One region of the Thiocapsa sp. C2-2m genome, then DNA from elsewhere that is predicted to be linked to it. Evidence: predicted binding sites of a transcription regulator. Region 1 holds the regulator's gene; the other holds the start of a gene.
What was found. Region 1 encodes sigma-54, which starts transcription at its own class of promoters, with help from an activator protein. Its sites were predicted from a motif close to TGGCANGNTNCNTGCTT; they were not measured.
Positions count from the first base shown of each region.

Region 2: AADX97_RS26530 (pilin) is a predicted target of sigma-54. The motif match lies at 2,150-2,166, and genes of this name have one in related genera.

Region 1 covers NZ_JBBWVD010000012.1:55,592-60,140, forward strand. The annotation lists gene hprK (HPr(Ser) kinase/phosphatase) at 1-368, opposite strand, end outside; gene AADX97_RS11110 (PTS sugar transporter subunit IIA) at 391-840, opposite strand; gene hpf (ribosome hibernation-promoting factor, HPF/YfiA family) at 1,154-1,489, opposite strand; gene AADX97_RS11120 (RNA polymerase factor sigma-54) at 1,520-3,004, opposite strand; gene lptB (LPS export ABC transporter ATP-binding protein) at 3,186-3,938, opposite strand; gene lptA (lipopolysaccharide transport periplasmic protein LptA) at 4,027-4,548, opposite strand; gene lptC (LPS export ABC transporter periplasmic protein LptC) at 4,545-4,549, opposite strand, start outside.
Region 2 covers NZ_JBBWVD010000056.1:6-4,554, reverse strand. The annotation lists gene AADX97_RS26535 (hypothetical protein) at 1-1,447, opposite strand, end outside; gene AADX97_RS26530 (pilin) at 1,632-2,051, opposite strand; gene AADX97_RS26525 (Rpn family recombination-promoting nuclease/putative transposase) at 2,653-3,588, opposite strand.

The DNA.
Region 1 (4,549 bases):
ATCAGCTCCTCGTCGCCCAGGGAGGAGCCGAGCAGCGGCGTGTGTGTCCGCTCGGCGGCCTCGCGGAAGGCAAACTCCGGATCAATGCCGTCGGAGAAGATGACGGCGGCCGGATGATCCGAGAAGAGCTTGTCCACGGTCTCGCCGAAGGCGGTCCGGCCCAGATCCGCCAGGTAGAGGATCTCGGCGTGTCCGATGACCTGCAGGCGATTGGGGTGGATGCAGTTCAGGGAGCCGATCAACGACTGCCGGGAGCGTCCCGGATCGTCGCCGCGCAGCGGGCGCGCGGTCGCCGGCTCCGGCGTGATCCAGCGCAGCTTGAGCCGGGGTCCGGTCTGGTCGATCAGGGATTGCAGGCTGTCGATCATCGCTGGCGGCCCGTCTCGACCGCTAGGTGGCCTTCAGAAGGTCCAGAATGACCGCGGGCGAGTCGGCATCGCGCAGTCGTGACCGCGTTGCGGACTCGCTGAAGCGACCCGCCAGATAGGCGAGCAGTTGGAGGTGCTCCTCGGTCGCGGTCTCCGGAACCAAGAGCGCGAAGGCGAGATCGACCGGCTCGCCGTCGGCCGCGTCGTAATCCACCCCACGCGTGGTTTGCACGAAAGCGCCGATGACGTGCGAGACATCTTTGACCCGCGCGTGCGGTAGGGCGACGCCGTGGCCTAGACCGGTGCTTCCGAGCCGTTCCCGCTCGAGAAGGCGCTCGAAGACAGTCTCCGTGCTCAAGCGTGGGTGGTCGTTGGCAAGCAGCTCGGCAAGGGTCTCGAGCAAGCGCTTCTTGCTGGCAATCTCAAGCCCTTGACCGATCCGGGCCTCGTTGATCAGTGCGGGGCTGAGCATCGGTATCGGCTCCCGTGCGCCGCTGGTAAGCGGCACTTCGGCTGGCTTCTGGATCGCTGTCCGCACGGCGATGGCGGGCGAAGGTGTCTGCTCATGGATCCTGAATATCGTGGTTAGTGTTTAGTGGTTAGTGGCTAGAAACAAATTCTTGAACTGTGCCGTCACGACCGGAACGCCAAAAAAGCGGCGCGTATTGGGTCTGTCCTCGGATGCTCCGGTCGGGGCCGTCGATTGCGTCTGCCGACCCCGTGCCGGATCCCGTTCGTTAAATGCCTTCGACGGGCAGGAGCGCCCCTCGGAGGTCTCGGGTACGTCAGATCCGATCGGGCTCTTCGCCCTCGCTGATCTTCGGGTTCGCGCCGCGATGATCGCTCTTCTTCTCCTTGTGGCGCAGCACTTGGCGATCGAGTTTGTCGATCAGTCCGTCGATCGCGGCATACATGTCCTCGTGGACAGAGTCGGCAAAGACTTTGTTGCCGTTGATATGCAGAGTGGCCTCCGCCTTTTGGGCAAGCTTTTCAACGCTCAGAACGACATGAGCGTTGATGACGTGGTCGAAGTGCCGCGCAAGGCGCTCGAACTTCGTGTCGACGTAGCCTTTCAGCGCGTCGGTGACGTCGATGTGATGACCCGTCAGGTTGATCTGCATCTGTTGACTCCTTATGGTTCAAACGGCCTGTTAATCCAGGCGCTTGCGCTCGTTCGAGGGTGGAACCCCCATGGCCTCGCGGTACTTGGCGACAGTTCGCCGCGCGACGTTGATCCCCTGATCGGCAAGCTCCTGTGCGATCTTGCTGTCGCTCATGGGCTTTTTCGCGGACTCGGCGGCGATCAGCTTGCGGATCAGGGCGCGAATCGCGGTCGACGAGCATTCCCCGCCGGAAGCGGTGTTGACGTGCGAGGAAAAGAAATACTTGAACTCGAAGCTCCCCCGCGGCGTATGCATGAATTTCTGTGTGGTTACTCGAGATACGGTCGACTCGTGCAGCTCCAATGCCTCGGCGACATCGCGCAGAACCATCGGCTTCATCGCCTCGTCCCCGTGCTCGAAGAATTCCTGCTGCATCTCGACGATCTTCGCGCCGACGCGCAGCACCGTGTCGTTGCGGCTGGCCAGGCTCTTGATGAACCAGCGTGCCTCCTGCAAATGGCTCTTCAAGGTGACGCCGTCCGCGCTTTGATCGGCGCGCCGGATCAGGCGCGCATAGTCGGCGTTCACTCTGAGTTTAGGCATCGACTCGGGATTTAGCTCGACCGACCATCGGCCCTCGCGTTTGCGCACGAAGATATCCGGGACGACATACTGGGCCGGCGTGCCGGCGATCAGGCTTCCGGGGCGCGGATTGAGCCGACGGATCAACGTCAGCGCACCGGCAACGGTCTCCTCGGGTTCCTTCAACTGACGCACCAGGGAGGCGACGTCGCGCTTGGCCAGATACTCGAACCCGTCGCGGCAGATCGCCGTCGCAGCGCTCCGACATGGCGTTTGGGGGGGCAGCTGACTCAGTTGGATCAGCAGACATTCCGCAAGGTTGCGGGCACCCACGCCCGGCGGGTCGAAGGACTGAATGCGGTGAACGACCGCCTCCACTTCCTCTGCACTGATCTCGGGATGGTCGATGGTCAGGAGCAGCTCGTCGACATCGATGCGCAGATAGCCGTCGGCGTCGATCGAATCGATGACCGCTTGGGCGATCATGTTGTCGCGCTCGCTCAGCCTGCAGAGGTTGAGCTGCCACGCGAGGTGGTCGAGCAGTGTCTGAGGGCGGCTCTGCTGGGCAAAGGGATCGTAATCCGAACCGTCGTCCGAGCCGTGCGACGTGCTCGGCAAGTAGGAATCGAAGACATCGGTCCAGAGCGTGTCGACCGGCAGCTCCTCGGGCATCTCGTTGGATTCGGCGTGAATCTCGCGGTCGACGGCTTGCTCGACCGAACCCCGCGGTGTTTCGATATCTTCGCTTTGGATCGTGCCCGTCTGCTGCTCCTCGCCGGCGTTGAAGCGGTCCGCGTCGTCGCCTTCCTCCAACATCAGGTTGGTATCCAGCGCCTCCTGAATCTCCTTCTGAAGCTCCAGGGTCGAGAGCTGCAACAGACGGATCGCCTGCTGCAACTGAGGCGTCATGGTCAGGTGCTGGCCGAGCCGAAGCTGGATGGATTGCTTCATGGATCGCGGATGCGCTTCTCGAGGTGTTCGATCAGGTGGCCGCCATGGCCCATGCTGCTCGATTCTAGCCGTTTCAGTCCGGTGAAGGCGTCATCAGCCGTGGCAGGATCCCATCTTACACCCAACATCTCGGAAAGAGCAGCCAACCGATGCACGTGCCGATGCGCATGCGGGCTCGCCCCTACATGGAAAAATCCGCGCCAAGGTAGACATCGCGGACCTGCTGATCGGCCAGAAGCTGCGCCGGGGTGCCCGCCGCGATGACGCACCCCGAGCTGATGATGTAGCCTCGATCACAGATATCGAGCGTCTCGCGCACGTTGTGATCGGTGATCAGCACGCCGATCCCGCGATCGCGCAGATGCGAGACAATGGCCTTGATGTCGCCGACGGCGATAGGGTCGACCCCGGCGAAGGGCTCGTCGAGCAGCATCACCAGGGGGTCGACCGCGAGCGCGCGTGCGATCTCGAGGCGCCGTCGCTCCCCGCCCGAGAGGCTGAGCGCGAGCGATCCGCCGACATGGGCGATCCCGAGCTCTTCGAGCAGGCGCTCGCAGCGCAGGTTGCGATCAGCCCGAGAAAGGTCGCCGCGCGCCTCCAGGATGGCGAGGATGTTGTCGCGCGCGCTGAGCTTGCGAAACACCGAGGGTTCCTGTGCCAGATAGCTCAGGCCGGCGCGTGCGCGCGCATGCATGGGTTTTAGGGTGATGTCCTGCCCGCTCAGCGCGATACGGCCCTCGTCCGCGGGAATGAGGCCGACGATTAGATAGAAGCAGGTGGTCTTGCCCGCCCCGTTCGGTCCGAGCAGGCCCACGACCTCGCCGGCGTCCACGCCGACGCTCACATCGCGTAAAACTTGACGGCCGCGATAGCTCTTCTTCAGATGCTCCGCGCGCAACGTGCTGGACCGGCTACCCGAAACAAGGTCGTTCATCTGAACCGCGCTGGCTCCGAGGCTATTGGCGGCATCCGAAATGCGCTCCCGCATCGACCCCGGTGATTGCCTCCGGCGCGGTTCAGTTTCATTCCTCCTCCGGCGTGATGGTGATCTTGACCCGTCCGCCGCCCCCCGCACGGAAATGGGCGCGGGCGCGATCATAGACGATGCGCTCGCTCGCGACGCGGTCGGCTCCCTGAATCAGCAAGGCGTCCTCGATGAGGGTGAGCTCGTCCTTGTCGGCGTCGTATTCCATGCGCCTGGCGAAGGCCAGGACCTCGCCCTCGTCGTTGTCGAGGAGCTGTTTGAAGCTGGCCGGCGCGCCGAGTGCGATAATAAAGCGCGGGCGGCGGTCGTCGCGATGGTAAACGGTCACATGATCGCCGAGAAGCCGCATGCTCCCCTGGTCGACTTGGACATTGCCGACATAAATACTGGTGTTCTCCGCCTCCAGGACCTCGACATCGTCTGCTTCGATCAGGATGGGTTGGCTCGCATCGTCCTCGAGCGCCGCCGCCGTGGCGCACGCGAGGGTGATGACGCAGGCCAGGGTCGCGGCCAGGGCGGAGCCCCGGCGCTGACGGTCGTAGAATCCTCTGTCGCTCATG
Region 2 (4,549 bases), on a different contig from region 1:
TGGTCAGCGCAAGTGCCAATTTTTCAAGATTACGGCTATCGTGATCAGCAGCGGCCAGTGTCAAGTCTGCGGCAGCGTCAGCGCCTTGGCTATAGCGCACCCATTGCGCCTTGTAGATCAGCGCACGCAAGGATTCTGGGTGCGCGTTATACCAGCGTTCGGTGCCCATTGCTGGATCGCCCCATCCGCGAACTGTCAATGTCAGAAGAATGAGCAGTGCGGGCAGATAACAAAGCGTCAGCACACCACGAGGCCAACGCTTAGCGGACTGCCAGGCAGCCGCGACCGGAAGCGCCAGTAATCCCAGGATAGGGATGTAGTTGCGGTGCTCGAAATAGAGTTCGAGCTGGATGAAGCTCGATTCCACTAGATGACCGATGAGGAACCAACTCAAGCCGAACAGCAGCAGTGGCTGACTCTTGCGTTTCCAGATGGCAGCAGCCAAAGCAGCGATCCAAAATAGAGCCGCCAAGCCAGACCAAAGAGTCAGACCGGTTAGCTTGTCGGGATCATCCTGGAAGGGGCCGAGGACACGGATGTCAGGGATGAAGGTCTGACGGACATAGTCGAGAAGGATCAATGCCTGTGACCAAAGACGCTGATCCCAGGTGAAGTCACGACGATAATCCTGCGTTCCGGAGATACCCGGCCAATGCCAGAACACATAGAGCGCGAAGGCGACGATAGGCGTCCAGAGCAGCAGATGACCGACCCATTGCCAGTCAAGACGTGTCAGGGGACGCCAACGCGCCAGGATCAGAACTTCGATCAGGCCAATGAATGATGGCAGTAGAAAGCCGTTTTCCTTGGAGAAACCCGCCAGCAGGGTGCAGACGGCGACTGCCCCGAGCATGGTTAAAATCCCTGCACGCGGGTTGGACTCAGCCCAGCGGCGCCCGAGCAGATAACCGAGAAGGCCAAGCAAGACAAAAAAGCCCGATAGCAAAGTCATCCGCTGGACGGCTGAAAGCACGGAAGACGCCAGGAAAGGATGCGCTCCCCACAACAGCGCCAGCACCAGCGCAAAACCGGCTGCTCGCGCCGCTAACGCCGGAACCTGTCTTGCAATCAGCCAAGCAATAGATGCAACCAAAGCGACGTTGACGAGATGGATCAGCGTATTGATTTGGCGGAAACCAGCCGGATTCAGGTTCCAATCGTCAACATTGATGAGAAAGCTGAGCATCGCAACAGGACGCCCGGTCGGTCCGGTGTTGTTGCCGATGACGTAAGAAAGCGCAGATTGAAAATCGGAAACCTCTGCCAGGCCACTTAAACTGAATTTATCGTCAAATGTCCAAGGAGCAGGAAAGCCGATACGATAGATGAAATAGAGCGCAGCGCAGCCAAGAGCGAGTGAAATCATTAAGACTATAAAAGAAAAACCCCTGGTGGTGGGGTTTTTTACAAGACTATTGATAGCGATCCTGAAATTATGGTCATTCAATTTCTTTCCCCGTATATTTTCAATAAATTCTGCTTTGCATGTGGTTTTGCTTCCGAAACTTGATCTGGGCGAAGGATTACGGAAACCCCGTTCGATACGCTATACAAGGTTAATTGCAGGGCGTGTGGCATGTGCTTTGACGAGCAGCATGCCAGACATCCCTGCTCAAAAAATAAAGCTTCGTCTACCGGAACGATGCCGGCATATATTTATCGTCACAAGTGCTAGTCGTCCCCGACCAAGAAGTGATCGCTAGATTTCCTGCGTCAACGGTGGGAACGAGAACGATATTGCATGATGCAATTCCAATGTCAGCATCTGTTGCAACCGTCACCGTGCCTGCGTTAACGCTAGCAGCGCCACAAAAAGCTGTTGTGCTCTCTGCACATCCTGCACTACCGGCAGTACCCGGCATGCGCGCCATTGATGTATAGAACTCCGTAACGGCGGTTTTGCACGCTCCAGCAACGCCAATACACTCTGACATTTTGGCGCGAATCGTATAGTCCTGATACGCCGGCAACGCAATCGCCGCCAAAATACCAATGATCGCCACAACGATCATCAGCTCGATCAATGTGAAACCTTGTTGAATCTTTTTCATGTCTGTACTCTCGTGTCGATGTGATGATCCGGGCGATCCCGGCGGTTGGGTACTGCCAGTGTTCTTGCGTCGCATCCCTGGGTGTCCCGACCTTGATACAGCATCATTCGGGCCAGTCGCCGGGCTTCGGTGACGGCGGGAATGGCGCGCTGAGACGCCGCGCACGGGGCTAAAGTAAACACAGATCGAACGTCGTGACGGGCATCACGCTTTCCTGAACCGCAGCCTTTCCCCAAGGCGTTGAAATCCTTGTGACCGCAGGGTGATCCGGCATTTGGCGCTCAAGGCCGAGTCAATCGACGGGCGGTTGTCGGCGGGAGGAGGCTTGGGCGTGATCGGCCGAGCGCGGTCCGGGGCACCCGCCCGACAAGGCGACACGCCCCTCGATTTAGACGCTGCGTGTCAGAAAGTGACGAAATGGGGCAGGGTCGGGGGCCGATTCTTGTCGCTCGGGCGGGGCGGGCGATCGGATGAAGACGGACGGGTTGCGGATCGCGCTGTGGGTCGAACTTGAGTCTGACTCTGCTGTGCTGCTGCTCTCGGCGGGATTGTCGGGCTGAAGCCCGACCCACATACCGCGCGCCCGGGTGCCGACAGGGCCTCAGCGGTCGGTCTGCTGCTGCAGGAGCGCCTTGAGGCGTGCGACCTCGGCGAGCGCGGCCTGCTCGCCCTCGCGCGCGGCCTGCTCCCCGGCGCGTGCGGCTTCCTTGGCTTGGCGCTCGGCTTCCTTGGCTTGGCGCTCGGCTTCCTTGGCTTGGCGCTCGGCTTCCGTGGCTGCGCGCGCGGCTTGCTCGTTCGCGCGCGCGGCTTCCGTGGCTGCGCGTGCCTCGTCCAGCACGCGCTGAATCGTGCGTTGCACGCGCAGCGCCTCCTGCCGGGACTGATAGCGATGATAGTCGCGCTCTTTTTCGGAAAAGCGGCTCAAGATGCTCATGGCCTGCCTCATGATGGGATGCTGCATCCACTCGGGGAGATGCTCGGGATTGAGGTGTTCACCGTCCTTGAGGAAGTTTAGCCAACGTTCGGCCTCTGTTTCGACCTGCGCGACCTGGAATTTGGTCAACTCGAAGAGCCGGATGACCCCGTGGTCGACGAGCCGGCGCCCCTGGTCGTCGCGCAGAGAATACCGATGAGCATACTCCGGTCGCTCGACAAAGAGGGTTTGATCGAGGATCCAGATCGCATAGGTCGGCCGGAGCGCGTCGTAATCCTGGCCGCTGTGCAGTTGCTGGCTGTAGAGATCGGCCCAGGCATAGAGGATGCTTGGGGCCAGATATTGGGGGAAGACCAGGAGCTGGATCTCCACCTGAAACATCCGGCGGGCCGTGTCGCGGGCTTTGACGTCGACGATGGTGAGCTTGTCGTCGAGGGTCTCGCGCTCGTTGTAGGGGTTGAGGATATCGACCTCGGCGACGGGTGCTTCGAGATCCTCCGCGAGCAAGGCGTTGAGGAGGTGGATGAGCAGATCGCGCCGGTCGTCGGACCCGAACAGGGTTTTGAAGACGCAGTCGATCTTGGGGTCGATGGGGCGGTACATGCAAAGAGCGTATAGCGGCGAGGGAGCGTCGGCAATGCGTGACGAGGGCCGTCGTGCCGTGCGCCGTTGCTGGGGTGCTGCGGGTCGGGCTACGCTGTGAGCCGGCAACGGGCTCGGAGCCGTGAGTTGTAGGTCGGTTGTGCCGAGCTTGCGAGGCACGACGCACCGGCGGCGGGGTTGCGCTTCCTATCGTCGGCGGGCCTTGTTCATCACTCCGACCGCGACCGCCCGGGTACGCCGGATTCATCCGGCCCCCCGGGACGGGTGACTTCAGTCGCCCGAGCACGCCCGCGTGGCGAGCTGAAGTCCGCCGCCCCCAACTCTCCCCGAGGTGCCGACTAAAGTCGGCGTACCCGAGGTGCCGACTAAAGTCGGCGTACCCGGGCCGGAGTCTCGCGTCCGGTCGGGGAATCCAAGAGGCCTGGACGACAGGATGATCAAGGCCGTTCGCGCGCCACCGGCCGCGATAACGATCAAGACCCGTCAGCGCAACCGACGGCGGTCGAGATCGGCCTGGGCATAGAGGATGCGCGGCGCCGGATCCGGGAAGACGCGGCGCCGGATCCGGGAAGACGAGCAGTGCGTAGGTTGTGCCGAGCTTGCGAGGCACAACCCAGCGCCGGCGGTGTTGCGCTTCCTGGCGGGAAAAGGGGCCAGGTTCAGGTTCAAATAACGCTCAACTTAAGGTCGGCCCCCTGTGGGTCGGACTTCAGTCCGACCTGCTCTCAGCGTCATCCCGCAGCGCGATTGGTTCAGGAGCGCGACCTCGGCGAGCGCGGCCTCTTTGGGTGCTGAATGGGGAGATCACCGACGGCATGAATACCGTTCGGTGTATACTGCGGAGTCTAAATAAAACGGGTAATCCCCCGGCTTTGCCGGGGTGACAGTAGCAGTTTGACATTTCCGGGAGTCCATCGGGGACACTCCGCAGCGTGAGCCGCCAAGCACACGCTTGTGGAGA